4 regions of the Listeria sp. Marseille-Q6474 genome follow, and region 3 is predicted to be linked to each of the others. Evidence: predicted binding sites of a transcription regulator. Region 3 holds the regulator's gene; each other region holds the start of a gene.
What was found. Region 3 encodes Rex, which represses fermentation and respiration genes when NADH is low (regulators of the CRP and FNR family bind a similar motif). Its sites were predicted from a motif close to TTGTGAAATATTTCACAA; they were not measured.
Positions count from the first base shown of each region.

Region 1: the regulator Rex is predicted to act here: its motif matches at 3,561-3,578, upstream of pflB (formate C-acetyltransferase).
Region 2: the regulator Rex is predicted to act here: its motif matches at 2,013-2,030, upstream of pflB (formate C-acetyltransferase).
Region 4: the regulator Rex is predicted to act here: its motif matches at 4,475-4,492, upstream of OC533_RS03800 (formate/nitrite transporter family protein).

Region 1 is NZ_CAMPPS010000002.1:508,101-515,954, reverse strand. Features, by position in the region: gene OC533_RS13350 (EAL domain-containing protein) at 1-626, shown strand, start outside; gene OC533_RS13345 (NAD-dependent malic enzyme) at 735-2,378, shown strand; gene OC533_RS13340 (serine hydrolase domain-containing protein) at 2,381-3,388, shown strand; gene pflB (formate C-acetyltransferase) at 3,597-5,876, shown strand; gene OC533_RS13330 (NAD(P)/FAD-dependent oxidoreductase) at 5,921-7,186, opposite strand; gene OC533_RS13325 (zinc metallopeptidase) at 7,298-7,854, opposite strand, start outside.
Region 2 is NZ_CAMPPS010000001.1:290,547-298,400, reverse strand. Features, by position in the region: gene mutL (DNA mismatch repair endonuclease MutL) at 1-1,150, shown strand, start outside; gene OC533_RS01445 (glycerol-3-phosphate responsive antiterminator) at 1,167-1,715, shown strand; gene pflB (formate C-acetyltransferase) at 2,140-4,371, shown strand; gene pflA (pyruvate formate-lyase-activating protein) at 4,449-5,195, shown strand; gene OC533_RS01430 (PadR family transcriptional regulator) at 5,230-5,760, opposite strand; gene mdrL (multidrug efflux MFS transporter MdrL) at 5,928-7,121, shown strand; gene OC533_RS01420 (DUF2975 domain-containing protein) at 7,255-7,803, shown strand; gene OC533_RS01415 (helix-turn-helix domain-containing protein) at 7,819-7,854, shown strand, end outside.
Region 3 is NZ_CAMPPS010000002.1:348,986-356,839, reverse strand. Features, by position in the region: gene groL (chaperonin GroEL) at 1-579, opposite strand, end outside; gene groES (co-chaperone GroES) at 612-896, opposite strand; gene OC533_RS12575 (CPBP family intramembrane glutamic endopeptidase) at 1,129-1,815, shown strand; partial or broken gene OC533_RS12570 (DUF4305 domain-containing protein) at 1,817-2,021, shown strand; gene OC533_RS12565 (redox-sensing transcriptional repressor Rex) at 2,048-2,695, opposite strand; gene OC533_RS12560 (ABC-F family ATP-binding cassette domain-containing protein) at 3,006-4,958, shown strand; gene OC533_RS12555 (alpha/beta hydrolase) at 4,983-5,942, shown strand; gene tsaD (tRNA (adenosine(37)-N6)-threonylcarbamoyltransferase complex transferase subunit TsaD) at 6,019-7,041, opposite strand; gene rimI (ribosomal protein S18-alanine N-acetyltransferase) at 7,038-7,493, opposite strand; gene tsaB (tRNA (adenosine(37)-N6)-threonylcarbamoyltransferase complex dimerization subunit type 1 TsaB) at 7,490-7,854, opposite strand, start outside.
Region 4 is NZ_CAMPPS010000001.1:747,216-755,069, forward strand. Features, by position in the region: gene OC533_RS03780 (PTS lactose/cellobiose transporter subunit IIA) at 1-222, opposite strand, end outside; gene OC533_RS03785 (PTS sugar transporter subunit IIC) at 237-1,505, opposite strand; gene OC533_RS03790 (PTS sugar transporter subunit IIB) at 1,510-1,815, opposite strand; gene OC533_RS03795 (NAD-dependent succinate-semialdehyde dehydrogenase) at 1,957-3,423, opposite strand; gene OC533_RS03800 (formate/nitrite transporter family protein) at 3,646-4,458, opposite strand; gene OC533_RS03805 (effector binding domain-containing protein) at 4,573-5,076, opposite strand; gene OC533_RS03810 (DUF1648 domain-containing protein) at 5,179-6,282, opposite strand; gene OC533_RS03815 (GntR family transcriptional regulator) at 6,285-6,677, opposite strand; gene OC533_RS03820 (AI-2E family transporter) at 6,819-7,854, shown strand, end outside.

The sequences.
Region 1 (7,854 bases), 160 kb from region 3:
AACCGATTGTTGCTGTTTCAAATACACAAGTTTTCGGATATGAGTCACTCACCCGCTTAAAAACAAATCACTGGAACGCCATTAGTGATTTTATTGAAGAAGCGGAACAGGAAGGTCAGCAAAAAGCTTTTGAACTGCTCACGCTTCATAATGCAGTCAAACGCTTTGAAAAAGGTGAAAACACGCCATTATTTGTCAATATTTCCTATGATACATTTTTAGAAAATCAAGAAGAACTACACGATACCCTTCTTGATAACGGGAAAATAGTTTTTGAATTTTTGGAAACATCCAAGTTACCGCAAGAACGAATGAACGACTTAGAAAAACAACTACGCTTATTCCAGAAAAAACATGAGACTAAATTTGCTATTGATGATTTTGGCTCAGGTTACGCCGACTTGCATCGCGTATTTGCGCACCATTCTGACTTTGTAAAAACTGATCGCTTATTACTTCGAGATTTATTTGAAAGTGACGGCAAGAGAAACTTCTTTGAGCAACTTCATCATTACGTCAAAAAGCATCATAAATCCTTGATTGTTGAAGGAGTAGAAACAAAAGAACAGCTAAAGTTCCTTCAAGAAATTGGCATCCCCTATGCACAAGGTTACTATTTTCATTAATATGTAAAAAAAGAAAATCTGATTGGTTTCAGGTTTTCTTTTTTTGAATCAGTTGTTATTCTCCTTCCCCCCATGTAAAATAGAATAGAATGAAAAGGAGTGCTTGAAATGACTTTAAAATCAGGTTTTGACTATATGAATAACCCACTATTAAATAAAGGAACAGCTTTTACAAGTGAGGAAAGATTAAACTATAAATTAGACGGATTACTGCCGCCAATTATCGAAACAATCGAACAACAAGCTTTGCGCATCGAAAACCAACTAGAAAACTTAGAATCCCCTCTACATAAACACCAACTTTTAACAAACTTATACAACGAAAATCGCACACTTTATTATTACGTTGTTACCAAAAACGTGAGCGAATATTTGCCAATTATTTATACGCCAACGATTGGGGATGCGGTAATAAATTATCATACAGACTATACCGCGCCTGATGAAGCTTTATTTATTGATGCTTTTACACCCGAAAAACTAAGAGCATCTGTTGAAATTTATGCGCAAAACAATCCAAATATTGATATGATCGTGATTACAGATGGTGAAGGCGTGCTCGGCATTGGTGATTGGGGCGTGAACGGCGTCAAAATAGCAGTCGGAAAATTAGCGGTTTATACGGTTGCGGCTGGCCTTTCCCCTGACCGTGTTCTCCCAGTTGTAATTGATGCAGGAACAAATAACAAAACACTACTTGAAGACTCGCGTTACTTAGGGAATAAACGTCCGCGCCTGTCAGAAAGCGATTACGATACTTTTATCGCACAATTTGTGGAAGTCATGAGTGATGTTTTCCCAAGCGCTATCCTTCACTGGGAAGATTTTGGCCGGGCAAATGCAAGTCGTATCCTCCACAATTATCGTGATAAAATTTGTACGTTTAATGATGATATACAAGGAACTGGCGCGATGGTTGTTGCCGCTGCTCTTGCAACAATTAACGTTTCAAATATTCCTTTAAACAAACAAAAGATTATTATTTTCGGTGCTGGAACTGCTGGCATCGGTATTGCTGATCAACTCAGTGGTCAATTGATGCGCGAAACTGGCCTTCCTTTTGAAAGTGCCAAAAAACATTTTTACTTAATGGACCGTAGTGGTTTAGTGCTTGATAATATGACCGGCTTAACGGATGGTCAAAAGAAATATGCGCATCAAGCTTCTGACTGGGCTAGCGTGCCTACTGATACATTAGAACACTTAGTTGAAGCAATTCATCCAACGATGCTAATTGGCTGTTCTGGCGTTACTGGAGCCTTTAAAGAGAGCATCGTTAAAAAAATGGCGGAGCATACAGAACGACCAGCAATTTTGCCGCTGTCTAATCCAACCAAATTAGCTGAAGCAACTGCCGCAGATTTGATTAAATGGACAGATGGAAAAGCGCTAATTGTAACTGGAAGTCCGTCCAAACCCGTGACTTATCAAAATATTACCTATGAAATTGGTCAAGCTAATAACGCCCTTCTATATCCTGGGCTTGGACTTGGCGCACTTGTTACACGTTCTAAATTTATTACAGACGGAATGTTAGCCGCTGCATCAAGTGCCGTTAGTGATCAAATTTCTACAAACGAACTTGGAGCTGCCCTCTTACCACATGTTCGTACACTTAGAGAAACTTCCCGCGCGGTTGCTATTGCGGTAGCGAACCAAGCAATCAAAGAAAATATCCACCAAGTCGAGTTAGCAAGTGTCACAAAAGCTGTCGAACGTGAGATGTGGCAACCAACTTATAAAGGAGTTTAAGTATGTTTTATAAAACGAAGCAATTACTAGATCAACTTGTCCAAAACGGGTCCACTCCAGGAATTAGCTATCAAATCAAAACAAATAACCTCGAAGAAAATAGAATAATGGGTTTAAAGTCCGTTTTCCCTGAAGCACAAATCCTCCCTAGAACGACAGATAACATTTATGATATTGCTTCTTTGACCAAAGTAATTGCTACGACAATACGTGTATTACAACTTATTGAACAAAAACATCTCCAGTTAGAAGATCCAGTACAATCCTATCTTTCTGATTTTAAGTACGAAAATGTTACTATTTTACATTTACTCACCCATAGCTCTGGCCTTGCACAAAATATCCCTAACTACAAAATGGATGCTAGAGAAGATGTTAGAAGCTATGTTTTTGCAACGCCTCAAGTGAATTCACCTGGAACTCAGGTCACCTATGCTGATGCTAATTTTCTCTTGCTCGGTTATTTGATTAGTAAATTTGATGGAAATTATGAGCAATCAATTCAAAAAAACATCTTAGAACCGCTGAAAATGTCACACACTAGTTTTCATCCAACTGATAAAAGCCAAGTCATTCCAACTGAACTAGACCAAACGCGTGGTTTAATTCAAGGTGAAGTGCACGATTTCAAAGCCTGGACCGCCAAATCAGGCACTGGACACGCGGGACTTTTTAGCACACTCGCTGATCTTTCAAAATTTCGAGATGCGCTAATTTTACAAAACGGCGCCCCTATTCTTACTGAAAAAACACTACAAATAATGCAAATTAATCATACGCCTGAGCTAAACCGGACACGCGGGCTTGGCTGGGATCTCCGCGGTGACTCTGTTTTATATCATACAGGATTTACTGGCACTTTTATGGTGCTCGATTTACAAAATCAAGCAAGCCTCATCGTGTTATCTAATCGCGTTCATCCAAGCCGTGCCAACCCTAATTTTGTCTTAAAAAGAGATAGCATAGTCGATACTTTTTTAGAAGAAGTGACTGCAAATAAAGAAGTCTAGCCTTAACGCTAGGCTTTTTTTCTATAAAAAAACTGTATTAACACAGCCATTCAAAGCCTTTTTTAGTTATATAAAAGAAATTTATTTTCTTTCCATTTTTATATTGTTTTCGTTTTCACAAAGGAGTATGCTGTTCAATGAAGAAAGATTCTAAGAACAAGTTTCTGGTTGTAAGTGAAAAGAAACACAATTGAAGGAGGAAATAATAATGACAAAAGCATGGGATGGTTTTAAAGGAACCGCATGGCAAGAAAACATTAGTGTAGGACAATTTGTTCAAGACAACTACACTCCTTATGATGGCGATGAAAGCTTTTTAGAAAAGAGCACACCAAGAACAACTAAACTTAATGAAAAAATAAATAAACTTGTAGAAGAAATGGACGCAAAAGGTGGCGTTCTTGATATGGATAACGCAATCGTATCAAACGTTGCCTCTCACAAAGCTGGTTACGTGGACAAAGAAAATGAAGTAATCGTTGGTTTACAAACAGACAAACCTTTCAAATTAGCATTTATGCCAAATGGTGGTCTTAGAACTGCAGAACAATGTTTAACAGACAATGGCTATTCTATCGACCAAGAATTACATGACTTTTATGTAAAAAACCGTTCCACTGCAAATGATGGTATTTTTAGAGCATATACAGATGATATTAAACGTGCGCGTCACTCGCATATCGTTAGTGGTCTTCCCGATGCATACTCTCGCGGAAGAATCATCGGCTTATACCAAAAACCAGCACTTTACGGAGTGGATCGTTTAATCGCTGAAAAACAACAAGATTTGAAAAAAATTGCGATTTCTTCTGATGAAAATATTCGTCTACGTGAAGAAATCTGGTTACAAATCAAAGCACTTAAAGACTTAATCGTTTTAGGTAACGAATACGGTTTAGAACTCGGCCGTCCCGCTGAAAACGCAACCGAAGCTGTACAATGGACTTACATGGGCTACCTTGCTTCAATCAAACAAGCAAACGGTGCTGCAAGCTCATTTGGCCGTATTCCGATTTTCCTTGATATTTACATTCAACGTGATTTAGAAAAAGGAATTATCACAGAATTTGATGCGCAAGAATTAATCGAACAATTAACTTTAAAATTAAGAATGGTCCGTTTTGCAAGAACAGATGGTTACAACGAGCTTTACGCTTCCAACCCAACATTCGTAACAACTTCTATGGCTGGTATGGGCGCAGATGGTCGTCACCGCGTTACAAAAACAGATTATCGTTTCTTACACTGCTTAGATAACCTAGGAAACTCAGCAGAACCAAACTTAACTGTCCTATGGGATGCTCGTTTACCAGAAAGCTTTAAGGAATATTGTATGAAAATGAGTGTAAAACATTCCTCCATTCAATATGAAAATGATAAATTAATGCAAGAAGAAGGCTACGGCGATATGCAATGTATCAGCTGTTGTGTGAGCCCACTTAACCCAGAAGCAGACAAAGACAAAGGTGAAACTCATAACCTGCAATATTTCGGAGCTCGTGTCAACGTACTAAAATGTCTTCTAGGCGCTATCAACGGCGGTAAAGATGATCTTCATAAAAACCAAGTATTCGACGTTGTAGAACCAATTACAACTGAATACCTTGAATACGACGAAGTGCTAGATAAATTCGATAAATCAATGGACTGGTTAACAGACACTTATGTAGATGCAATGAACATCATTCACTTTATGACAGACAAATACAACTACGAAAGCATGCAAATGGCCTTCCTACCATCAAAAGTAACTGCCAACATGGGATTCGGTATTTGTGGATTCGCGAATGTAGTAGATAGCTTAAGTGCGATTAAATATGCCAAAGTAAAAACCATCCGCGATGAAGATGGCTTTGTATATGACTATGAAGTAGAAGGCGACTTCCCTCGTTACGGTGAAAATGATGACCGTGCCGATGACATTGCCGTAATGGTTCTAAAAATGTTCAAAGACAAATTAGACTCCCATAAACTTTACAAAGATAGTGAAGCAACTGTTTCTGTTTTAACAATCACTTCAAACGTTGCTTATTCTAAACAATGTGGTAACTCCCCAGTGCATAAAGGACCTGTATTCGATGAAAATGGTAAAATCATCAAAGAACCAGAATTCTTCAGCCCAGGAGCTAACCCTTCTAACAAAGCAAAAGGTGGTTTCTTAGATAACCTTGCCAGTCTTTCTAAATTACCATTCCACTATGCAAATGACGGAATTTCCTTAACTATCCAAGGAGCTCCAAAAATGTTCGGTAAAACAACCGAAGAACAACACCATAACCTCGTTGGTATTCTTGATGGTTACTTTACAAAAGGTGGTCAACACATCAACTTGAACGTTCTTAACCACGATGAAGTAATCGAAAAAATCAAAGCTGGTATCCCAGTAATCTTACGTATCAGCGGCTACTGCTTAAATACAAAAGATCTAAACGAAGAACAAAAAATGGAACTTTGCCAAAGAATGTTCCACGAAAAATTAATCGGTTAATAATAAAAAGTACCAAGCCTTAGAAAATAAGACTTGGTACTTTTTTATATGTTTGACACTTCCGCAGCATAAGCTCCAGCCGTGTGTCCAGTCACTAATGCACACGTAATATTATAACCACCCGTGTATCCATTAATATCAAGTATTTCCCCGCAGAAAAACAACCCTTCCATCAATTTAGACTGCATCTCTTTTGGTTTGATTTCCTTCACAGAAACTCCGCCGCCTGTTACAAATGCCTTCTCAAAATCAAGCGTGCCATTCACTTCAAAAGTAAAATCTTTTAATAACTGAATAAATTGCTCAATTTTTTTCGGGCTTACTTGTTTGTATTCAGCCGTCTCATCCAGTTCTACTTTTTCCAGTAAAAACAATAATAGTTTTTCTTGTAAAAGCGAACTTAATGAATTTTTCAATGCTTTTTTCGGATTTTCTTCTAGCAGCTTATAAACCTCTTTCGAAAGTTCCACAGCTGATACATTCGGGAACAAATCAAGACGCATTTTCACCGCACCCGCGCCCGTTTTCTTTAGTTCACGCAGGACAAACATACTACATCTAAGTGCTGCTGGTCCAGATACGCCAAAATGGGTAAAAATCATATCCATTTGATGCGTAATAATCGGCTTGCCTTTTGCATTTAAAACAGACAAAGATACATCCCGAAGCGACGTCCCTTGTAACACTTTTTGCTTAATAAAAGGCTCACTGGACGTAATCGGCACTTCTGTCGGATATAGCTCTGTAATCGTGTGTCCTGCTTTTTTCGCCCAAGCATAGCCATCTCCTGTTGAGCCCGTCCGAGGAACAGATTTACCACCCACTGCGACAATTACTGCGCTCGCTGAAATCTCTTGCCCGTCTTTTAGCGTCACACCTTTTACATGGCCATCCTCGTAATCCACTTGCTTCACAGCGGTTTGCATGTAGATTTTCACGCCAAGCTTTTCCATCCGCTGAATCATCGCCTCAGCAACAGAACGCGCGCTGTTTGATACCGGAAACATTCTGCCGTGATCTTCTTCTTTTAATGCTACACCAAGTCGTTCAAAAAAACGAATAATATCTTCATTATCAAACGCATGAAACGCACTATATAAAAAGCGACCGTTACCCGGAATATGTTTAATGATTTCTTCTGCTGGTCGTCTGTTCGTTACATTACAACGTCCGCCACCAGACATAATTAATTTACGTCCCAGTTTCGGTCCTTTTTCAATTAATAAAACTCGTTTGTTTTTCTCCGCTGCACTGATTGCTGCCATAAGTCCTGATGGTCCGCCACCAATGACAATTACATCATAATCCATTGTCCCGCTCCTTTACTTTATCCGAGTATAAGTATAGCAAGCATTCATCTCACTGCCAAGCTTTTTTCACCAAACAAAAACCCGAGAAAATTCTCAGGTTCGTCGTTTATTCTAATTTCGATTCATATTGGTAAAAATGAGGAGTAATCTTAGAAGTTCAAGTACCGCAACAGCCATTGCAGCAACGTATGTCATCGCCGCAGCACTAAGGACTTTTTTCGCTTGTGGAAGTTCCGATGATGATACTAGTCCGCCACTTTCTAATTGAACAAGCGCACGTTTACTAGCGTCAAACTCAACAGGCAGGGTAATTAATTGGAAAAGCACCCCTACTGCCATCAAAATAATCCCTAATAACATAAAACTAGCTACATTTGCGAGCATCCCGATAATGAGGAACACCCAAGAAATATTCGAACTAAACATCGTTACAGGAACGAGTGCGGAACGAAAACGCATAAACGCATAGTCTTGCTCATCTTGAATCGCGTGTCCTACTTCATGGGCTGCAACTGCTGCCCCAGCGATAGAACGACCGCGGAAATTAGCTTCAGAAAGAAACACGGCTTTTTTTCTAGGATCATAGTGGTCACTTAACATCCCTTTTGTTTCATGAACAGGAACGTTGGTTAATCCATTTGTATCCAAAATATGACGTGCAACCTCGG
Region 2 (7,854 bases), on a different contig from region 3:
GATTCCAGTTAAGGCAGAGTCGCTTGATTTTAAAATTTCAGGTTATGCCGTATTGCCAGAAGTGAACCGTTCCAACCGTAATTACATTTCAACGATTATTAATGGACGTTTTATCAAAAACTTCGCACTAGTAAAAGCGATACAAGAAGGGTACCATACACTTTTACCAATTGGTCGTTTTCCAATAATCGTGCTACAAATCGAAATGGACCCAATTATTGTAGATGTCAACGTTCATCCAGCAAAACTTGAAGTGCGCTTAAGTAAAGAAAAAGAACTTGGCCAGCTCATTAGTCAGATGATTAAAGACGCATTTCATCAGTTGCAATTAATTCCAGATGGAGAAGTTTCAAAAAAACAAAAAGAACAACAAAAATCCGAACAAATTCAGATGTCATTTGAAGAAAACAGACAGCCAAAAGAACCGCCGACGCTTTTCTCAAAACCAAATATTCCTGAATACGTACCATCTGATGAAATAGTACCAAAAGAAGACGACTTTATTTTAGAAACGATGCCTACTTATAATCCGGAAACGCAGCCTGAACAAGTAGAAGAGCAAAAAGAACGTATTCCGAAAATGTATCCAATCGGACAAATGCATGCGACTTATATTTTCGCTCAAAATGAAAATGGTCTATATATTATTGATCAGCATGCCGCGCAAGAACGAATTAAATATGAATTCTATCGTGAAAAAATTGGAGAAGTAAGTCGAGAATTGCAAGAATTACTCGTGCCTATCGTGTTAGAATTCCCATCAGATGAATATGTCCGACTAGAAGAACAAAAAGCGAAACTAGAAGAAGTTGGTGTTTTTCTTGAAAACTTCGGACAAAATAGCTTTATTATTCGCGCACATCCAACCTGGTTCCCAAAAGACCAAGAAGAGGAAATGCTCCGCGAAATTATCGATGAAGCCTTGTCAGCACCAAGTATAAGTATTCATAAATTAAGAGAAGATACCGCGATTATGATGAGTTGTAAAAAATCAATTAAAGCAAATCACTATTTAACTATGCAAGATATGGAAGCACTTCTTGACACACTTAGAGAAGCAAGCGATCCATTCACTTGTCCTCATGGCCGCCCAGTTATTATTCAATATTCAACTTACGAACTCGAAAAAATGTTTAAACGTGTCATGTAGAAGAGGAGGAATACAATTGAAGTTACCATTTTCTGGTCAATCAATCATCCCAGCTGCACATAATCAAAAAGACATGGAAAAGATATTAGAGCTTGATTTGACCTATATGGTGATGCTCGAGACTCATGTTGCTCAGCTTAAAGCTTTAGTAAAATACGCACAAGCTGGCGGGAAAAAAGTTTTGCTACATGCTGATTTAGTTAATGGTTTAAAAAATGATGACTATGCAATTGACTTCTTATGTAAAGAAATTTGCCCAGATGGAATTATTTCTACAAGAGGAAATGCGATTATGAAAGCAAAACAACATAAAATGCTTGCCATTCAGCGTTTATTTATGATAGATTCTAGCGCTTATAACAAAGGAGTGGCTTTAATCCAGAAGGTCCAGCCTGATTGCATTGAACTTTTACCCGGCATCATTCCAGAACAAGTACAAAAGATGACTCAAAAGCTTCACATTCCAGTGATTGCGGGAGGATTAATCGAAACAACACAGCAAGTGGATCAAGTAATTGCTAGTGGCGCAATTGCTGTTACCACATCGAATAAATATTTATGGTAAAAAGTAGCTAAGTCGTAGTTGTAAAACGGCTTAGCTATTTTCATGAAAAACAATGAAAACGCTACATAAACTGTAAAAGCATTGGTGCGCAATTGATTAAGCGTTTTCTAACTGTTTTATACAAATAAAAGAAATCGAAACTGTACCATAACAGGAGTGGGTGTTTGAAGTGGTACAGGAAATATAAGAAATTAAAATTAAAACAAAATTAGAATAATGATAAAGTGGTTAAAACGCATTAAATTAGCGTTCTTGGCTACTTTGAAAGAAAAAGTCACATAAAATTCATAAAAAAGTTTGAAAAATATTGCACAAAACTGTAGCATTTTTTGTAGAATATGTTATGATAACAGTGTAGATTATTTATAAATTAGTTTGCTCAAAAAAGCACGCTCGAGATTGAACAATAAATGGAGGTTATATGATGACTGAACAATGGTATGAATTCGCAGGTGGTAACTGGCAACAAGAAGTAGATGTACGTGACTTTATCTTAAAAAACTATCGCTTATATGACGGTGACGACACATTCTTAGTTGGCCCAACCGAAGCAACAACAAAACTTTGGGATCAAGTAATGGACTTAACTAAACAAGAACGTGAAAACGGTGGCGTACTAGATATGGATACCAAAATCGTTTCAACCATTACTTCACATGACCCAGGTTACTTAAACAAAGACTTAGAAAAAGTTGTTGGTGTTCAAACTGACGTACCTTTCAAACGCGCTTTACAACCATTCGGAGGAATCCGTATGGCAGAAGTAGCAGCTGAATCTTATGGTTTTAAAGTAGACGAAGAAATTAGTCATATTTTTTCTGAATACCGTAAAACACATAACCAAGGTGTATTTGATGCTTATACTGCTGAAATGCGCGCAGCTCGTAAATCAGGCGTAATCACTGGTCTTCCAGATGCTTATGGCCGTGGACGTATTATTGGTGACTACCGTCGTGTTGCACTATACGGAGTTGACTTCTTAATTAAACAAAAGAAACAAGATTTAAACAATACAGGTTTACGTACAATGAGCGATGACGTTATCCGTCAACGTGAAGAACTTAACGAACAAATTCGTGCTCTTGGCGAATTAAAAGTACTAGGCGAAAAACATGGTTTCGATCTTGGTCGCCCAGCTAAAACTGCTCAAGAAGCTTTCCAATGGTTATACCTTGGTTACCTAGCTGCTATTAAAGAACAAAATGGTGCTGCAATGAGCTTAGGACGTACATCTACATTCCTTGATATTTATGTAGAACGTGACCTTCGCAATGGCCTAATTACTGAAGAAGAAGCACAAGAAATTGTTGACCACTTCATCATGAAATTACGTCTTGTAAAATTTGCTCGTACACCAGATTACAATGAATTATTCTCTGGAGATCCAACTTGGGTTACTGAATCCATCGGTGGTATTACGGAAGAAGGCGTTCCACTTGTAACGAAAAACTCATTCCGTTTCTTACACACGTTAGATAACTTAGGACCAGCTCCAGAACCAAACTTAACTGTACTTTGGTCCACTCATTTACCATCAGGATTCAAGAAATTCTGTGCTAAAATGTCTATCAAAACATCTGCTATTCAATACGAAAATGACGATGTTATGCGCCCTAAATGGGGAGACGACTATGCGATCGCATGTTGTGTATCCGCAATGCGCGTTGGTAAACAAATGCAATTCTTTGGTGCTCGTGCCAACCTTGCTAAAACACTTCTTTACGCAATCAATGGTGGTGTCGATGAAAAATCTAAAGCACAAGTTGGACCTGCTTATCGTCCAGTTGAAGGCGACGTATTAGACTACAAAGAAGTAATGGAAAAATATGATGCAATGATGGAATGGATTGCAGAACTTTACCTTAATACATTAAATGTTATTCACTATATGCATGATAAATATGCTTACGAACGTATCGAAATGGCTTTACACGATACAGAAGTATTACGTACAATGGCAACTGGTATCGCTGGACTTTCTGTTGCAGCTGACTCCTTATCTGCTATTAAATATGCTACTGTTCGTCCAATCCGTGACGAAGACGGCATCGTGGTTGATTATGAAATCGAAGGCGACTATCCTAAATACGGAAACAATGATGACCGTGTAGATGAAATCGCAGTTGAGCTTCTAAAAACATTCATGACTAAAGTTAGAAAACATAAAACTTACCGTGATGCAGTTCACACAACTTCTGTTCTTACAATCACTTCTAACGTGGTTTATGGTAAGAAAACTGGTAACACACCAGACGGACGTCGTGCTGGCGAACCATTTGCACCAGGTGCGAACCCAATGCATGGTCGCGATACTAAAGGTGCTTTAGCTTCTCTATCTTCCGTAGCTAAACTTCCTTACGAATATGGCCAAGATGGTATTTCTAACACATTCTCTATCGTACCAAAAGCTTTAGGTCGCGAAGATGAATCACAAATCAATAACTTAGTTGCAATGCTTGATGGTTATTCCACAAAAATGGGACATCACTTAAACATCAACGTATTCAATCGTGATACATTACTTGATGCGATGGATCATCCAGAAGAATATCCTCAGCTAACTATCCGTGTATCCGGATATGCAGTTAACTTCATCAAATTAACTCGTGAACAACAATTAGATGTTATTCACCGTACAATGCACGAATCTATGTAATATTAAGGCGAGAACGCTTCAACAAGGATTGCTCACCAGTAGCAATCCTTGTTATTTAGGAAAGGAAGAGGAGAATTATGACAGAGGTTTTAGGAAGAGTTCATTCAGTAGAAACAATGGGAACAGTGGACGGTCCAGGTATCCGTTTTATTGTTTTTATGCAGGGGTGTTTACTTCGTTGCCAATTTTGTCATAATCCCGATACTTGGAAAATTGGTACAGGCACAGAACGTTCGGCTCAAGATGTATTTGACGAAGCGATTAAGTATAAAGAGTTTTGGGATGCATCAGGTGGTGGCGTTACAGTTAGTGGCGGTGAACCATTACTTCAAGTAGATTTCCTAATTGAGTTTTTCACGCTATGTAAAGCAGCAGGAGTGCATACAACTATCGACTCTTGTGGTGGCTGTTTCACTCGTGATCCTGAGTTTATCGAGAAATTGGATCGTTTGATGGAAGTAACAGATTTAATTTTACTTGATATTAAACAAATTAATCCAGAAAAACATTTAAAACTAACTACGAAATCCAACGCACCAATTATCGATTTTGCTCACTATTTACGCGATAAAGAGCAACCAATTTGGATTAGACACGTGCTAATTCCAACTAAAACAGACGACCCAGAAGATTTAACAAAGCTACACGAATTTATTCAAACCCTTCCAAATGTAAAACAAGTGGATGTGCTTCCATACCATACGATGGGCGTTTACAAATGGAAAGAAATGGGCATCCGTTATCCGTTAGAAGGTATCGAAGCTCCAGAAGAAGAAGTGGTAGCACTTGCAAATAAAATCTTAGAAACTAGTAGTTATAAATAGTAAAAACCGGCGAATACTATGTTCGCCGGTTTTTTTATAGTATTTTATACATTTCCTCACACCATTTTAATTCGGTTTGAATCAAATCTAATCGCCTTGCATATACTTGATAAGACATGTTTTTTAGCTTGTCTTGTTTGGTTTTTAAATCAAATAATTTAGCGAAATGGTCGAGCGTTTCTTCAATTAGGCCTAACTGTTCTTTTAAGTAAGTTTCTCGTTCTTGAATAAGTCCTTTTGTTCGAGTGTTATTTAACCAATCTAGTTGAACTTTTGTGGTGAATTCATCTCTGGTTACAGGGATTTTAAGTGGAGTTTCTGACCATTCAAGTAGGGAATCTAAACCGGATTGTGTAATAGTGTAGACTTTTTTATCAGGCTTTTTATTCTGTGAATGTTTATGAACTACTAAAAAACCTGCCTTTTCTAACTTAGATAATGAAGGGTAGATTTGACTGTGATGCGTATTTTGCAAGATTCTAAGTCGATTTGCTAGCTCGTAGCCACTAGATGCTTCACGAGCAATCATTTGTAATAAAGTATATTCTAATACATTGGGTATCATAAAGTAGCACCTCTAAATTTCTATTTAACCTTATTGTAAGCGATAAACATCAATAAGTAAAATGGTTATATATGTAATAAATTATATATGTAAATATTGACATTGGTATTTATCAAGCGTAATATAATAGTTGAGTTTTATTTTGGAAAGGGAAGTGTAGTTGTATTATGATGACAGACAAGGAAATGAACACGGGGAAATGGATAACTGCAGCAGCTAGTTTGCTTGCTTTTATGGGGATTGGAGTTGTGGATCCACTTTTACCTTCTATTGCAGAAAGTATTGGCGCATCCCATTCACAAGTAGAAATGTTATTCACTGCTTATATTTTTACAATGGCGATTATGATGATTCCAATTGGTATTGTCGCAGGTAAATTGGGTGACAAAAAATTAATCGTTATCGGACTATTTATCGTAACTATTTTTGCATTATTATGTGGTTTATCAGATACAATTGGCGCTTTATCCATTTTTCGTGCTGGCTGGGGCTTTGGTAATTCAATGTTCATGGCTACAGCGATGACAATGTTAATTGCTTTATCAGAAACGCCAGGGCATGCAATTGGGATTTATGAAGCTTCTATGGGCCTTGGGATGGCATTTGGACCTTTATTAGGAGGGATCTTAGGAAATGTTTCGTGGCGCTATCCATTTTTTTCTACAGCTTGCTTAATTTTTATCGCATTTTTACTGATTTTGTTCAAAGTAAAAGAACCGAAAAAAGTTGTTCAAGCGCCTACTGAAAAAAATGAAGTGGCTATCAAACAGATGTTACATTTGTTTAAATATCGTCCATTTTTACAAATTGCATTTAGTGGCATGTTTTATTATTATTGTTTCTTCACAATTTTAGCTTATTCGCCACTCGTTCTTGGTTTATCAGCAATTCAAATCGGTTTTGTATTTTTTGCTTGGGGACTATGCTTAGCGCTTGGTTCTGCAAAAGTTTCTCATGCATTAGAATTTCGTTTTAATAGTAAACAAATATTAAAGGGATCGTTACTTGCGTGTGCTGTTATTTTAGCATTACTAGGATTTATTGATAATACAGCCGTTGATATTGGTTTAATAGTTATTTCAGGCTTAATATTAGGCATAAACAACGCCTTGTTTACAACAACTGTTATGGAGCACTCGCCATATGCAAGAAGTGTCACTAGTGGGGCATATAACTTTGTACGTTGGCTAGGGGCAGCATTTGCACCACTTTGTTCCGGCTTACTCAGTGAAGCATTTGGTATGAAAATGCCATTTATAGTAGCCAGTGTCATTTGTTTAGCTGGTATGGGACTTCTCTTTATTAAACTAAAACCGGCACATTTCGCACTTCAACAATCTACTTCAATAAAAAGTGAATAAAAACGACAGGCTGAGCAATTTTGTTCAGTCTTTTTTTATGCTAATTATTAATTATTTAATGTTTATCGTTAAAAATCTGTTGACACACTATCTCTCTATTATGTATAATCTAGAAAAAAAGGGGGAGACTTACATGAAACTAAAACGATTGCAAAAAATGAGTTATTTTCTACATATTACCCTTAAGATTTTGTCTGTAGGTGCGATTCTGGTAGCCGCTTTAGCTATTGTGCTGAAGTTGTTTAATCGTAATAATATCAGTATAAATAAGATGGAATTAAACACTATTTTAAATTTTAATACCGAATATTTTGTAGGTAATGACATTTCCCAATATGTTCAAACGGAAGAGTGGCTTACAGTTGGTATTTCAGTCCTTTATGCTATTTTAATCGCTTGGATGCTATGGATTGCTAGTACCATTTTTAAAGATTTAGCAGCTGAATTCACACCTTTTAATGATGTTGAAATTAAAAGGCTGCATAGAATTGCACAATTAATGCTCGTTTATGCGTTAGGTCCACAAATTTTATACTCAGCTTTGCACACAATTTTAATACCGGGTTATAGTATTCATTTAGGGCTAGATATGGCATTTTTCTTTGCAATTATTTTTTATTGTTTGACTGAAATATTTCGTTATGGTGCAGCTTTGCAAAAAGAATCTGACGAAACTTTATGAATGGAGCGAAAAACGATGGCAATTGTATTGAGGCTAGATCGTATAATGGCC
Region 3 (7,854 bases):
AAATTGCATACCTTCTACTACGTCTAATTCTGTTGCAAAGCCTTTGGATTCTTCAATAGTAATAACGCCATCGTTACCAACACGTTCCATTGCTTCTGCGATTAATTTACCAACTTCTTCATCACCAGAAGAAATGGCAGCAACTTGAGCGATAGACTCTTTGCTTTCAATTGGTTTAGAGATAGCTTTTAATTCTTCAATAGCAGTTGCTACGGCTTTTTCGATACCACGACGTACGCCTACTGGATTTGCTCCAGCTGTTACGTTTTTCAAGCCTTCTTGAATCATTGCTTGCGCTAAAACGGTAGCAGTTGTAGTTCCGTCCCCAGCAACATCATTGGTTTTAGAAGCAACTTCAGATACAAGTTTTGCGCCCATGTTTTCAAATGGGTCTTCTAATTCGATTTCTTTTGCAATCGTTACACCATCATTTGTAATTAACGGAGAACCGAATTTTTTTTCTAAAACAACATTACGACCTTTTGGGCCAAGCGTTACTTTTACTGCGTTTGCTAGTTGGTCGACACCACGTAACATGGCACGACGAGCATCTTCACTAAATTTAATATCTTTTGCCATTTTATATTTCCCTCCGATTATTTCTTTTTTTATTATTTAGTAATTGCTAAAATATCACTTTCACGTAAAATCAGATAGTCAGTTCCTTCATACGTCACTTCTGTTCCAGAGTATTTTGCGAAGATAACCGTGTCACCTTCTGCAACTTCAAGTGGTTCTTTTGTGCCGTTATCTAGCACACGACCTGAACCGACTGCAACAATTTTCCCTGATTGCGGTTTTTCTTTAGCAGAGTCTGGTAATACAATCCCACTCGCTGTTTTTTCCTCTGCTTCAAGTACTTCAATTACAACACGATCTCCTAATGGTTTTAACAATGTAAATGACCTCCTCTGATATAATTACATTTTTCATTTTAGCACTCGACACATTAGAGTGCTAATACAGTTATTATGATACCAAACTAAATAAAAATTGCAAGCAAAAACGTTTAAAAATTAAAGAATTCTTATTTGCGGTAAAGCGTGATAACTAGTACAATAAGAAGAGCTATTTCCGCTATTTTTAAGCATTTAGCTGGAGCTTGTTTTTAGAAGGGATGCGTATTTTTTGGCTAAACGTTATATTACGATTGTATTAGTTTATTTATTATTACTATTTTCTGCATCTATTGGAATTCCGATTGTTCAACATATTTTACTTAGTATGACTACGATTTCTACAGCGGATGCTCAAACTTATGGGGTAATTACATGGTCGATTTTTTCTAATTTATTATCACTCGCCATTATTATTCCAATGCTTTATAGAAAACCAAAAGAAAATAAAATCGAACTCGGTGAAAAAACTGCGCCATTTCTGAGTATTGTGTGGATTATTGGTGGAGTGATTGGGTTATACGTAGCACAATTTATTTGTAGCATTATTCTAACGCTAATTTCTGGGAATATTGGTGAATCGGCAAACACAGAATTACTTGTTGATTTAACTAGATCGGCGCCTATTTTCTTGATTTTCATTTCAGTTCTCGGGCCAATTTTAGAAGAGCTTGTTTTTAGAAAAGTGGTTTTTGGTGGGCTGAGTAATGTGATGAACATTCATGTGGCGGCAGTTATTAGTTCGCTCTTCTTTGGGCTACTTCACGGGGATATTTCCTTTTTACTTACTTATTTTGTCATCGGATTAATTCTTTGTTTTCTTTATACGAAAACGAAACGAATTGCTGTTTCGATGGGCGCACATATTTTAATGAATACCATTGTTTTGCTCGTGAGTCTTGGAATCATTGGAGGATAATATGAAAAATTCATTAATAAAGCAAAGTTTTCTTTATTTTGCGCTTGGTCTTGTATTTGTCTATTTCGTTATTGTTCGAGTGGCTGAATATGGTTATGATCTTGTTGCCTATATACTTATACTCATGATGTTAATTGATTTTGGTATTGGTATTGGCCTTATTATCACTGGGCTTAAAAGACGTAAAAAAAACCTGTAGAAAGTAAGTGTTGCTTACCTTCTACAGGTTTTTTTATTCTGTTTTCGCTGGATAGTTTTCCAGGAAATAGATTAACGTTTGTAATTCCGTTGTAAGATCGATATGGTGCACACGAACTTGTTTTGGAACGCTAATACGAGCTGGCGTAAAGTTTAGAATACCTTTAACATCTGCTTCAATTAAACGATCTACAGTTACTTGCGCTTCGTCAGCTGGAACTGTCAGAATAACTACTTCCACACCATTTTCACGAACAATTTCTTCCATATCATTTAAGTGATAAATTGGAATGTCTTGTTGAACACTACCAACTTTCGCTGGGTCTACATCAAATGCAGCAACGATTTTGATATTATTGTTTTTCATGAAATTATAATGTAATAATGCTGTACCTAGGTTACCTACACCGATTAGTGCAACATTTGTCTGTTTGTCCTGACTAAGTGTTTTGCTGAAAAAGTCGAGTATGTAAGAAACGTTATACCCGTATCCTTTCTTACCTAATGCGCCAAAGTACGAAAAATCACGTCGAATAGTCGCTGAATCAACTTTCACCGCTTCACTTAATTCCGCAGATGATACTCGTTCCTTACCTGATTCATCTAGGTATTTCAAGTAACGATGATATAATGGTAAGCGTTTTGCTGTCGCTTGTGGAATTTTTGTTGTTTCCTCCATCATGCCTTCTGTCCCTTCTTCTTTTAAATTTTTTCTGAAGTTGAAGCTTTTGTGAACTGTACTTCCTTTCACATGCTTGCTTATATACTATAAACATTTCACAAGGAATGCACAAACTTTTTGCTCATGATTTTCAAGCAATAGTTTGTCCCGCAAAATATCTAGTGTTTTCCTTCTTTTCCATTCTACGCTAAAATCACAAATAATGCGAGTGTTTTCACAATCTACCTTATACGTGAAGCCCTTCTTCTCTCATTGCGATTACTTGGCTTTTAAGATAAACTAGTAAGGAGAACGTTCGAGGAGAGAGATTATGATATTATTACAAGTTCAGCAAATTTCTAAATTCTTCGGTGCAGAAGTTATTTTAGATAATATTAAATTAGAAGTAAAAACAGGCGACCGAATTGCCTTAGTTGGCCGAAATGGCGCTGGTAAATCTACTTTACTTAAAATTATCGCTGGAAAAATGAGTTATGACGGCGGAACAATTTCTAAACCTAAAAGTGTCGAAATTGGCTATTTGGCTCAAAATACTGGCCTTGAATCCACGAAAACAATTTGGGATGAAATGTTAAGTGTTTTTAATTCACTTAGAAAAATGGAAGCAGATTTACGCAAAATGGAGCTTCGTCTTGGGGAACCTGAGCTTTATAATAATCCGGAAAAATATCAAGCATTGATGACCGATTACGATACTTTGCAACATACTTTTAAAGAAGTTGGTGGGTATACGTATGAAGCAGAAATCCGTTCCGTTTTAAACGGTTTACGCTTTTATCCAGAAGATTATGAAGTAGAAATCGCCTCACTCAGTGGTGGGCAAAAAACAAGGCTTGCACTGGCTAAGTTATTACTCGCGAAACAGGATATTCTTGTTCTCGATGAACCGACAAACCATTTAGACATTGAAACACTAGCATGGTTAGAAACATATTTGCAAAACTATCATGGTTCTTTACTTATCGTTTCTCATGACCGCTATTTCCTAGATAAAGTCGTTAACCAAGTATACGAAATTAGCCGCACAAGAATTGATCACTACAAAGGAAATTACAGTTCATTTGTTAGTCAAAAACAAGCTAAACTTGAACAAATGTGGAAAGAATTCGATAAACAACAAAAACAAATTTCCAAGCTAGAAGATTTTGTCGCTAGAAATATCGTTCGCGCTTCTACAACTAAGCGAGCTCAGAGCAGAAGAAAACAATTAGAAAAAATGGATGTACTCGCTCGACCTCAAGGCGACGAAAAATCGGCTCATTTTGGCTTCCAATTTGAAAAGCAAACTGGTAAAGATGTTTTAATGGTAGATGAATTAAGTATTGGTTACGCCAAAGACAAGCGCATCGCTTCCAATCTAACATTCGAAATGAAACGTCAAGATAGTCTAGCGCTCGTTGGTCCAAACGGAATCGGTAAATCTACCCTTCTTAAAACACTTATTCGTGATATTCCAGCTCTTAGCGGTGAATTTCATTTTGGAGCAGGTGTCAAAATCGGTTACTATGACCAAGAACAAGCTAAACTAACATCCAACAAAACTGTTTTGATGGAACTTTGGGATGATTATCCAGAATTAAATGAAGTGAACGTTCGAACAACACTGGGTAATTTCTTATTTTCAGATGATGACGTCCTAAAAAACGTTCAATCCCTTAGTGGTGGTGAAAAAGCTAGACTCGCTCTTGCAAAACTTACTTTACTTGAAGCCAACGTGCTAATTCTCGATGAACCTACCAACCATTTAGACATTGAAAGTAAAGAAGTTTTAGAAGCTGCTTTGATCGATTTTGAAGGAACGATTCTATTTGTTTCTCATGACCGTTACTTTATTAATCGCATCGCTTCAAAAGTAGTAGAACTAGCTCCAGAAAAAGCGACCGTTTTCCTTGGCGATTATGATTATTATCAGGAAAAAATCGCCGAAGCAAAAGAACTAGCGCGCCTTGATGCAGAAGATCGTCGTAAAAAAGGGGAACCTGTCGAAGCAACTGCCTCGGTTAGAAAACTAAATTATCAAGAAGAAAAAGAACAGCAAAAACTACTTCGTCAAAGAAAACGCAAACTAGAAGAAGTAGAAAAGTCTATGGAAGAAACAGATGAAAAAATCGCCGAACTAGAACTTCAATTAACCAAACCGGAAATTTTTCAAGACCATGAGAAAGCTTTTGAAATTACGCAGGAACTTGATGTGGTAAAAGCACGTGGTGAAAAATTGATGGAGGAATGGGAAAAAGTAAGCGAAGAACTAGAATCTATGTAATCTACATAAAAAAAGGAGCTAACAATGAAAAAGATTTTAATTATTTCTGGTTCAATTATCCTTGGGTTACTTGTAATTATTAGTATTTGCGCAAGTTTTTACTTATATAGCTATGCGCTATCTCGTGATAATTCAAGTATGAATGATAAACCGACTGCAGATCAAACTACAGAAACAGCCAAACTCGCGAAGAAAAATCGCCAAGAAAATACCGCTTGGATGGAGCAACAACGTCTAACAAAATGGACAGAAACCTCAGCAGATGGCTTGAAATTAGTCGCTAATTATTTAGAAGCACCCTCACCTTCCAATACAACCATTATTTTGGCACATGGTTATCGAGGGAAAAGCGGCAAAGTCGAAATGGCTGGTCTAGCAAGGATGTATAATCAAAAATTCGGCTACAATGTATTAATGCCTGACGCAAGAGCACACGGCGAAAGTGAAGGGAAAAATATAGGCTTTGGTTGGCCAGAACGTAAAGATTATGTTCAGTGGACAAACCAAGTACTTGATAAAAATGGCGATGATACAGAAATTGTCCTTCATGGTGTTTCCATGGGGAGTTCCACCGTCCTCATGACAAGTGCCGAAAAGCTGCCGAAACAAGTAAAAAGTATTATCGCGGATTGTGGCTATACTTCCATGGACGCCGAACTATCTTATCAATTAAAAGCAATGTTTCATTTACCGAAATTCCCAATCATTCCAATGGCTAGCCTTATCAATAAAGTAAAAGAAGGTTTCTTTTTCAGTGAAGCAAGTGCGATTAATGCCGTAGCTGAAACTGATTTACCTATTTTCTATATTCACGGCGATTCAGATGCATTTGTCCCTACTTCTATGGTAGAAGAACTATATGACGCCACCAAAAGCTACAAGGAAAAATGGGTTGTAAAAGGCGCTGAACATGGTCAAGCATTCACTGTTGAGCCAGAAACTTACGAAGAAAAAGTACGACAATTTTTAAGTAAAACAATGTAAAAAAAGACTGTAATCAAAGTGAGAAATTACTTTGATTGCAGTCTGGGGCATGCGGAATTTAACTCCGCATGCTTTTTTAAATGTCTTCCAGCAATAAACCTGGATTTGCATTCATATCATAATTGCTTCGTTTTCCTTGTAAGAAACTCACTGTCCCTGCAGCGGCAATCATAGCCGCATTATCACCACATAACGATAACGGCGGAATAATCAGCTCGGTATCCGGAAGTTCTAATTTTACTTCTTGAATAAGTCGCTCTCTTAAACCTTGATTTGCCGCCACTCCTCCAGCAAGAAGCAATTGTTTCACGCCATGTTGTTTAGCTGCGCGAATCGTCTTACTTACTAAAACATCGACTACACTAGCTTGAAAACTAGCTGCCATGTCATTAGGATTTGGTTCTTCCCCGCGCTGTCTTAAATTATGCAACGTATTAATAAAAGAAGACTTCAACCCGCTAAAACTAAAGTCAAACGAACCATCATCCATCATCGCCCGCGGAAAATGGAACGTGTCTTCACCATCTTTTGCAAGTTTATCAATTTGAACACCACCTGGATAAGCTAAACCAAGTGTACGCGCCACTTTATCGTATGCTTCGCCAGCCGCATCATCTCTTGTTTCCCCGATAATTTCAAATTCATTATCTGCTTTCATTAAAACAAGTTCTGTATGCCCACCACTGACAACTAACGATAAAAGCGGAAATTGAAATTCTGTTTCAAAGCGATTCGCATAAATATGTCCAGCAATATGATGCACACCAACTAAAGGCAAATTATGCATAAAAGCAAGTGTTTTTGCAGCATTGACGCCAATTAGAAGTGCACCGACTAAACCAGGTCCTTCAGTTACCGCCACCCCGTCTAAATCATCCATCGTTACATTGGCTTGTTTTAAAGCTTCTTCAATCACAAGCGTAATTTGTTCCACATGATGACGAGATGCAATTTCTGGAACCACACCACCGAATCGCTTATGACTTTCAATTTGCGAAGCCACAACGCTAGATACTATTTCACAACCATTTTTCACAACAGAAGCAGCTGTTTCATCACAGCTCGATTCTATCCCAAGAATTAATGTATTTTTTTTCATAAGTCCACCCACATCACTAGCGCATCTTCTTTCGTATCCGGATAATAGTTTTTCCGAATGGCGCCGTCTTGAAATCCTAATTTCTTGTAAAGCCCTTGTGCTACATCGTTTGAAACGCGAACTTCTAATGTCATCCGGACAACACCGCGCTCTTTTGCAACACGAATCATTTCCCGTAAAAGTGCCTCGCCGTAGTGATTACCTTGAAAATCGGGATGAATCGCAATATTCGTAATGTGCCCTTCATCTAGCACCAGCCATACACCCGCGTACCCGACAACTTGATCCTTATAAGTCGCAAGTAAATAGTAGGCATATTGATTAATAATAAATTCATTTCGAAAAGCGGCTTCTGTCCAAGGTACTGTAAATGCAGCATTTTCTACATTCATAATACTTTTTAAATCCGCAACAGTTGCCTCTCGAAATACTAAGGCCGCGTCCAAACTCACTCAGAACCCCTCGATTCCAACCATTTGCTTTCCGCTTCTGCCAGTTTTAAGTAATCTGGAACAAAATTGTCTGCTGGTTCACCGTCCAAGTTTTCCGCCAGTTTTACAAGCGAGCTGGCCCGCGCATAAGTATAATCAGCTTGACCAAATACCGCTCGTTCCCCTAAAACTTCCGTCACAGTAAGACGAATTTGTTCCGTTAACGTGCCAACAAATAAAATCGCTTCCTTCTCCGCCGTTAATTGTTCAAGTAAATCAGTAAGCGCAATGTGGCTATCCGCTACAATGTTTTTCATTACACCGTCACTTGCACGATAAACACCCGCATACACATTCATACGACGAGCATCCATCAAAGCAA
Region 4 (7,854 bases), on a different contig from region 3:
GCCTGAAGCTTCTAGTTGTAGTGTATCTGTTTGCAGACTATGCGCAATGACAATTTCTTTTTTTGCAGAGGCGATTAATTCCTCGGCTTCGTTAAATTCTAATTCTTCTAAGTGATTGAGACCTTTTACTAAATCATTTCTTGCGTTTCCTGCATGGATTAAAATATTCATGGATAGTTCATTTAAACTATCTGTTTCTTCAACATAGTCTTGCTCTGACATTTTAGTTCCTCCAATCAATTTGTTACCATTTCTTTCTCTGCTTCTACTGCATCTAGTTTTTCTTGTTTTAGTAAAGAGTTATCGTATGCTTTAAAGAATGGCAGATAGACGAGCCATGTGATGACGATAATCGCTAGACAAGCAATAACCGCGCGGAAGTCTTGTGTTGCGAGATAAGATGTTACTGGGTAAGGCATGTACCATAGCAAGAATGATTGCGCGGGGATACTCACTAAGTTCATCGACATAACGAAATAGGCGATGCTTGGAACTAGAAAAGCATTAATCCACGTTGGAATCATTAAGTATGGATTGAAGGCAATTGGGGCTCCGAAGAATAATGGTTCGTTGATGTTAAAAATTGACGGAACAATAACTGCTTTTCCGATTGCTTTTAGCTGTAAAGATTTACTTAAAATTAGCATCATAATCGAAAGTGATAAGGTTGTACCCACCCCGCCGATTGAAATTAAAGCGTACACTGTTTCTTGTGTTGCGATATTTGATGCACTTGCGCCATTTGCTACGGCTTGTGAGTTTTCTGCGAGTCCTGCCATATAAACTGGATAAATCGCTGGCATCATTACCCATCCAGAAATCCCGAATGTATAAAGAAAAGCGGGAATGAAAACCGAAAGCACAAAGCCCGGATAAGATTGTACAATCGATGCGAGTGGGCTAAACACAGCTACAATAACTTCAAAGAAATCGATATTAAATTGAACTGTAATTAACCAACCAACGATTAAAATAAAAGTAATTGGTAGTAAACTGTTAAACCAGCCGACAACGAAATCAGGGATTGGTGTATCTTCACTGAAGAGCGAACGTTTCGCTGCAAAATTCATTACACAACCAACAAATAGTCCCGTTGTAATCGACAAGAACATTCCAGTTGCCCCAAATCTAGATAAAATGAAAACCGCGTCTCCATCTGCTGAAATAGTCGGAAATAGTAACATTAAAAATAATACAAGTCCAGTAGCTCCGGAAATTAATTTTTGACTGCTATTCCCTTTTTTCTCCATCAGATAATACGGGATTAAAAATGCTACAACTAAACCGAACATCCCAAACGAAAAATTACTTATCATCGAAAAATCTGGCATACCTGGAAATAAATTTTTAAGAAGTGAAACGATGGTTACTAAAGAACCGACAAAAACGAGTGGAAGCGCAGACATAATTGCATCTTGAATTGCTGATACCCAAGGATTTTTAACAACTTTATTTACTTTTGGAGCAAATTTATTTGTCATAAAATCCATCACTTTGTTGTTCATCGTTTTATCCCTCCATATTTAAAATGAGATCAAGTGCTTTTTCGCCATTAAGTGTGCCGTATGTTGCTTGTGGAATGACTGATACTAAAACATCTTTATCAGCTACTTTTTGCTTTAAATCGTCTAACATATAAGCTAAATGTGGTCCGATGAGTAAATAGTCGATTTCGTTTATTCTTTCATCAATTTGAGACTCACTAGCTGCTTTCACAGTTACTTTTTCTCCGCGTTTTTTTGCGGCTTTTCTAATTGCTGCTGCCATAAATCCACTTGAAGCTCCTGACCCACAAATGAGTAAAATGTTTTTCATTTGTATCCTCCCTTTCCTTAACTTACTTTTATTATATAAATGACTGAATCCGCTTACAAATATACTTTTTTCCTACTGGTAGGAAAGTACGCAAAAAAGAACCCCTTCGCTTGATGCGAAGGAGTTCCATGCTCGTTTGATTTAATCACGATATTTTAAGTTAATGAATTTCACTTGGATGTATTCTTCCATTCCGTAATGACCATTTTCGCGGCCAAATCCTGAATGTTTTACACCACCAAATGGAGTTTCCGGATTGGATATAGCGATTTCGTTTGCACCAACCATACCATACTCTAGAGCTGCACCGACTTTTTCAACGCGTGCCAAATCTTTTGTATAGAAATAAGATGCTAGACCGAATTCGCTATCATTCGCCATTTCAATTGCTTCATCTTCATTTTCAAAAACGATAAGCGGAATTACGGGGCCGAATGTTTCTTCATAAAAGATGTCCATTTCACGAGTGACGTTATCTAAAACAGTTGGTTTATAGAAATTACCTTTGTTGTAATCAGAGCCAGTTAAACGTTCGCCACCAGTTAGGACTTTGGCGCCTTTATCTGTCGCGTTTTTAAGTTGTTTGTCGATTTTGTCGATGGCATCTTCGCGAATAAGCGGACCAACATTTACGTCGTCTAAACCGTTACCGACTTTTAGTTTTTCTACTTTAGCGACTAATGCTTTAGTGAATTTTTCTTTGATTTCTTTTGCGACAAATATGCGGTTTGGTGATACACATACTTGACCATTGTTACGGAATTTTGCTGCGATTAAATCATCTACAGCAGCTTCAAGGTTAGCATCCGCAAATACGATAAATGGTGCGTGTCCTCCGAGCTCAAGCGAGATTTTCTTCAATGTGTCAGCAGATTGTTTAAATAGGGTTTGACCGACTTTTGTAGAGCCTGTAAACGTTAATTTGCGGACATCATCACTATCTGTTAAAGTTTCACCGATTTCTTTCGAGCTACCCATGACGATATTAGCAACGCCTTTTGGTAAGCCTGCTTCTTCAAAAATTTCAAAGATAGCTAAAGCCGAAAGTGGGGTATCTCCAGATGGTTTTAACACAATTGTATTACCTGTAGCTAGCGCTGGTGCGAGTTTTCGTGTCACCATTCCACCCGGGAAATTCCACGGAGTAATTGCTGCTACTACGCCAATTGGTTGTTTTTTAACGATAAACGCATGGTTGTTTGGAGCTGGGATTGTTTCACCGTATAGTCTTCTTGCTTCTTCAGCCGCGAATCGGAAGTTTTCTGCGCCGGTTAAGACTTCTCCTTTTGATTCTTTTAATGGTTTACCTTGTTCTAAGGTCATAATTTTTGCTAAAGTATCTGCTCGTTCTTCCATTAAATCAGCAATATTATGCAAGAGTTTAACACGGTCAGCTAGTTCCATTTTGGCCCAATCAGGAAAAGCATCTTTTGCAGCTTTAATCGCTTGTTTTGTTTCTTTAGGTCCTGCTTGAGCAATTTTTGCGATGACTTCGCCGTTTGCTGGATTTACAATATCTTTTGTTTCTTTATTATCGCCGTCTGTCCATTTTCCATTAATAAATAATTTAGTTTGAACTTTTGGTAAGGCTGTTTCTTTAATACTCAAAAATACCACTCCTTAGTAAATTTTTCTGTCCGAATCTATCGTTGCTTATAATAGTGTTTTCCACAAATCGAAAAATTTAATCAGGATTTTCTTCTTAAACCCAGAAAATGGCTTATAAGAAAACTTGCTCCATCCCGGCATGATGGGCACGAGTGACTTTCTAAAAAACTTTAATTTTTTTCAAAAAAAACTAGCTGCAACGGGTGCAACTAGCTTTTTTGATTAATTTTCTTCAATTGGTTGATGTATTTCTTCTTTTACTTTTTTCGGTGCGTTTTTCTTATATGCAAGGAAATAGAAAAGGCTGACAAAAACTGCTCCGCCGACTACATTTCCGAGGTATACTGGGATGACGTTCCAAATAAAATCTGCCCATGAATAGTATCCAGCGAAAATTGCGGCTGGGATAATAAACATATTGGCGACAACGTGCTGAAATCCGATAGCTACAAAAGCCATGACGGGGAACCAAATACCGAGGATTTTCCCAGCAAAGTCTTTTGCCGCGTAACAAAGCCAAACAGCAATTCCAACAAACCAGTTACACCCGATACCTGAAACGAAAGCAACCCAGAAAGGATCGTTAATTTTTGCTCCAGCTGTTGCAAGTGTTTTTGGTAAAAAATCTCCTTCAGTTAAGCCGACGAAATGCCCAAAGAAGTAAGCAACGAAAAAAGCGCCTACTAAGTTCATGACGGACACAATCGCCCAGTTTCTAAGTAATTGTTGGAAGGAAATCTTTTTGTCATACCAAGCAATCGCTACCGCCATCATGTTGCCAGTGATTAATTCTCCTCCACCGAGTAAAATGCACACAAGCCCAACTGGAAAAAGGCTCGCACCAATAAACGTTGCAAAACTGCCCCATTCGTGAGGCATTGTTCCTACTGCACGTATGTATAATAAGTAACCAAGAGATATAAAGGCGCCACCCAAAAAACCTAGTAAAACGAGCGTTAATGTACTCGAATTTGCTTTTTGTGTTCCTTTTTCAATCGTAATCTCTGTTACTTCCTGCGGGCTATAATATCCCACATGAATCCCTTCCTTCTTGTTAAAATAATCACAAAATTGCGTTCTTATTATAGCATAATCAAAAACAGCTTGCTAGTATCAAAAAGCCCGGCACAAAAGTCCCGGGCTCGCGTTTTACGTATGGAGTTCTTTTACTACGGGTATCCTAATTTCAATATCCGCACTTTCCTCACCGTTTTTCGCATAAATTTCTAATTTAAATGGTAAAGGATCAAAAACTGGATTGTTTGCAGTAATATACGGCTTGTACTCTTTTTGTTGTATTGCTCGAGCTATTTCCTCGTAACTTTCTAGTATATCGGTCTCTGCTATATGTTCCGCTACAAAATAAGTATGTGCTGGAACTTCAATCCATTCAAGAGGTTCTTTTAAATGAGCGTACTTTTGCTCAACTGGGATAACAGCGTAATGCGTTATACCATCTTCTATATTATGGACGGAAATACCATAGACCTCTTTTAGTTCTGAAAAATCATCTAATTCTTGCGCAAGATTGAGCATTTCTTTAAAAGCTGTTTTAATTCCGGTATGAAATGCTTCTGTTTTTAGTCCTTCGTGAACAAGCGCAATCCCCGTGAAACCTTCCCATTCTTCTAATCGTCCTTGTCTAATCGCCATGATTAACACTCCTTTTAAAAAGAATATTACGGCAGAAGATTCATAGATGATTTTAATTTTTTTATCCGCATAACACATGATAAATACCCTACTAAACTTTACTTAAAACAAGATACTAAGGAAAATAATCGCTGCAATAATAAAAACAAAAGTGAGCCATGCAACAGGACGAGCAGTGTTGATCGTCCAGCCAATGCCAAAACGTTTTTCAACAAATAAAGCAGGATCATTCCTGTTAAAATAGATTACTCCAGCTTTCCAAAACGCATCATCATCACGAATTGGTTTATTCACATTATCTGGTTCGTTAGCAAATTTTAGCCTACTTCCACCTTGTCCTACTTTTACGGCTAGAAGAACTGTTCCAAGTAAAATTAAAATGATAGAAATGCTCATGGTAATCATCATAATTTCAGGCGAGAGTGAAAGTAAAATAACTGCTTGCATTACGAGAAAATCAATAACCAGAATAACGCACATAATCAACATTGCTTTACTAGAAATTTGTCTAAACAGCATATTCCGTTTTAATGAATCTGCCGGGTTTTCATTTTCCACCGTTTGTTTGCTTCTCGCAATAACGAAATTAATAAATATAAATAAAGCAATCATCCCTAATTGTAGCATTGGTAAAAGTAAAGCAGCTCTCACCGATTTTTGAACGGTGTCAGTCACAATCCCATTCATGTCAAAATGGACTGGAAAAGCCTCTGGTGCAAGCGGATAGAATACGGCTGTAATGGCAAGTGTGATAATAAAAATAAGTAATGGTACTACAAACCAAGTATACGAAATAACCATTTTCCTGCGATGAAAACTAGTATCTACCATGATAATAGAATTGGTTGAAATTTCGCCAGACTCGATTTTTTCTCTTTTCCACTGTAATGTTGTGTGATGAAAACGATAGTAAATAATGAAAGAAACAATTAATTGACCAAACATGGATATGATAAAGATTCCCGCTTGGATGTTTTCACTCCAATGGAAACCTTGAATTAACGCAATTCCAATGATAGCGACCAATACAGTCCACAAAATCACTTGACCAACATATTGTTTTTTAAGTTGGGTTAGTTCTGCATTTCGATTAGCTCGTTCGCCCACATTTACCCCGAAACATTCGGATTTACGTATTACAAATGGCGTAATTGCTTGCAGTGAAATAATAGCAATACTGACAAAAATATAAATGATGATTTCCATAACTACTCCACTCCCCGCCCTTTTATTTCGTCAAAAATAGCTTTACTAATTTCTAGCCACTCTTCCTCACTCACGCTACGCACAATCGATTCTGCAATTAATGGTCTTAGTTTTGTTTGCAGCTTAGTGAAAAATAGTTGATCTGCTTTTGCCACGCCATCTGGATGTATAACTACTCCTTTTTGGCGGTGTATTTGAATAAATCCTTCTTGCTTTAAGATTTGGTATGCTTTATTTACGGTATGAAAATTAATACCAATATCCGCACCAAGACTCCGCACGGAAGGAAGTTTATCTCCCGGTAAAAGTTCCCGTTTTGCCATGCCTTCAATAATTTGATTACATATTTGTGTATAAATCGGCTCGTCTGATTGTAAGTCAATCGCGAGTAACATACAAACACCTCTCCTCTAACTGTTATACATATTGTATAACACATATATTTTTAAGTCAACATCATAAATTCAGTGGCTATTTAAAGCAGTTAATGGTACTATAAAATTTAACAATAAGGTTTATAGAAAGAAGGGGATCATTTGAAATTTTCACGTTTTAGGGATAGTAAATTGTTTTTTTGGACTATTGAAATTTTAGCAGTTGTGGCAGTTTTATTTATTCTGTTGCAGATGAAGTACATATTTTCACCAATCGGTATAATCGTTTCCACTTTATTTATGCCTATTCTAGTAGCAGGATTTTTATTCTATTTATTCAATCCGCTAGTTTTATTTTTAGAAAAGAGAAAAGTTCCGCGACTTTTAAGTGTTATTTTGATTTTTATCGCGTTTATCGCGCTTGTTGTTCTAGCTGTAATGCAACTCGGTCCAACACTTGCTGACCAAGTAGCTGAACTTGCAAAAGCAATACCAGGTTACTGGCAAGATTTTGAAAAATGGCTACAAAGTCTCTCAAATAATTCTGCATTAAAAGATATTGATATGAAACAAGAACTTTCGAAACTCAACATTTCCTTACCGAAAATTATGTCTGTGGTAGTTGATGGGGTAGCTTCTAGTTTTGGCGCGATTATCTCGTTTGTTTCTGGTTTTGTTATGATTCTTGTAACAGTTCCATTTATCGTCTTTTATATGTTTAAAGATGGTCATAAATTCGTTGAGTCTTCTGGCAAATTTTTCCCAGCAGGCATTCGTACTGAAGCGAAACAAATTATTAAAGAAATGAACAAAACAATTTCTACTTATATTAGTTCTCAAGCGATTGATTGTATGTTTGTTGGTTTGTTTACTTTTATTGGTTACTTAATTATTGGTCAACCATATGCGCTTCTGTTTGGATTTATTGCAGGTGCAACGAACATTATTCCTTATCTTGGACCATTCCTTGGAGCAGCTCCCGCGGTTATCGTGGCGCTATTCACTTCTCCAGTTCAAGCTTTACTCGTAATTGTTGTCGTTACTATCGTTCAACAAATTGACTCTAACTTACTTTCTCCATATATTATGGGTAAATCATTATCAATTCACCCGCTCACTATTATCATCATCTTGATTGTTGCAGGTAATTTAGCAGGAATTTTTGGAATGATCTTAGGTGTTCCACTTTACGCGGTAG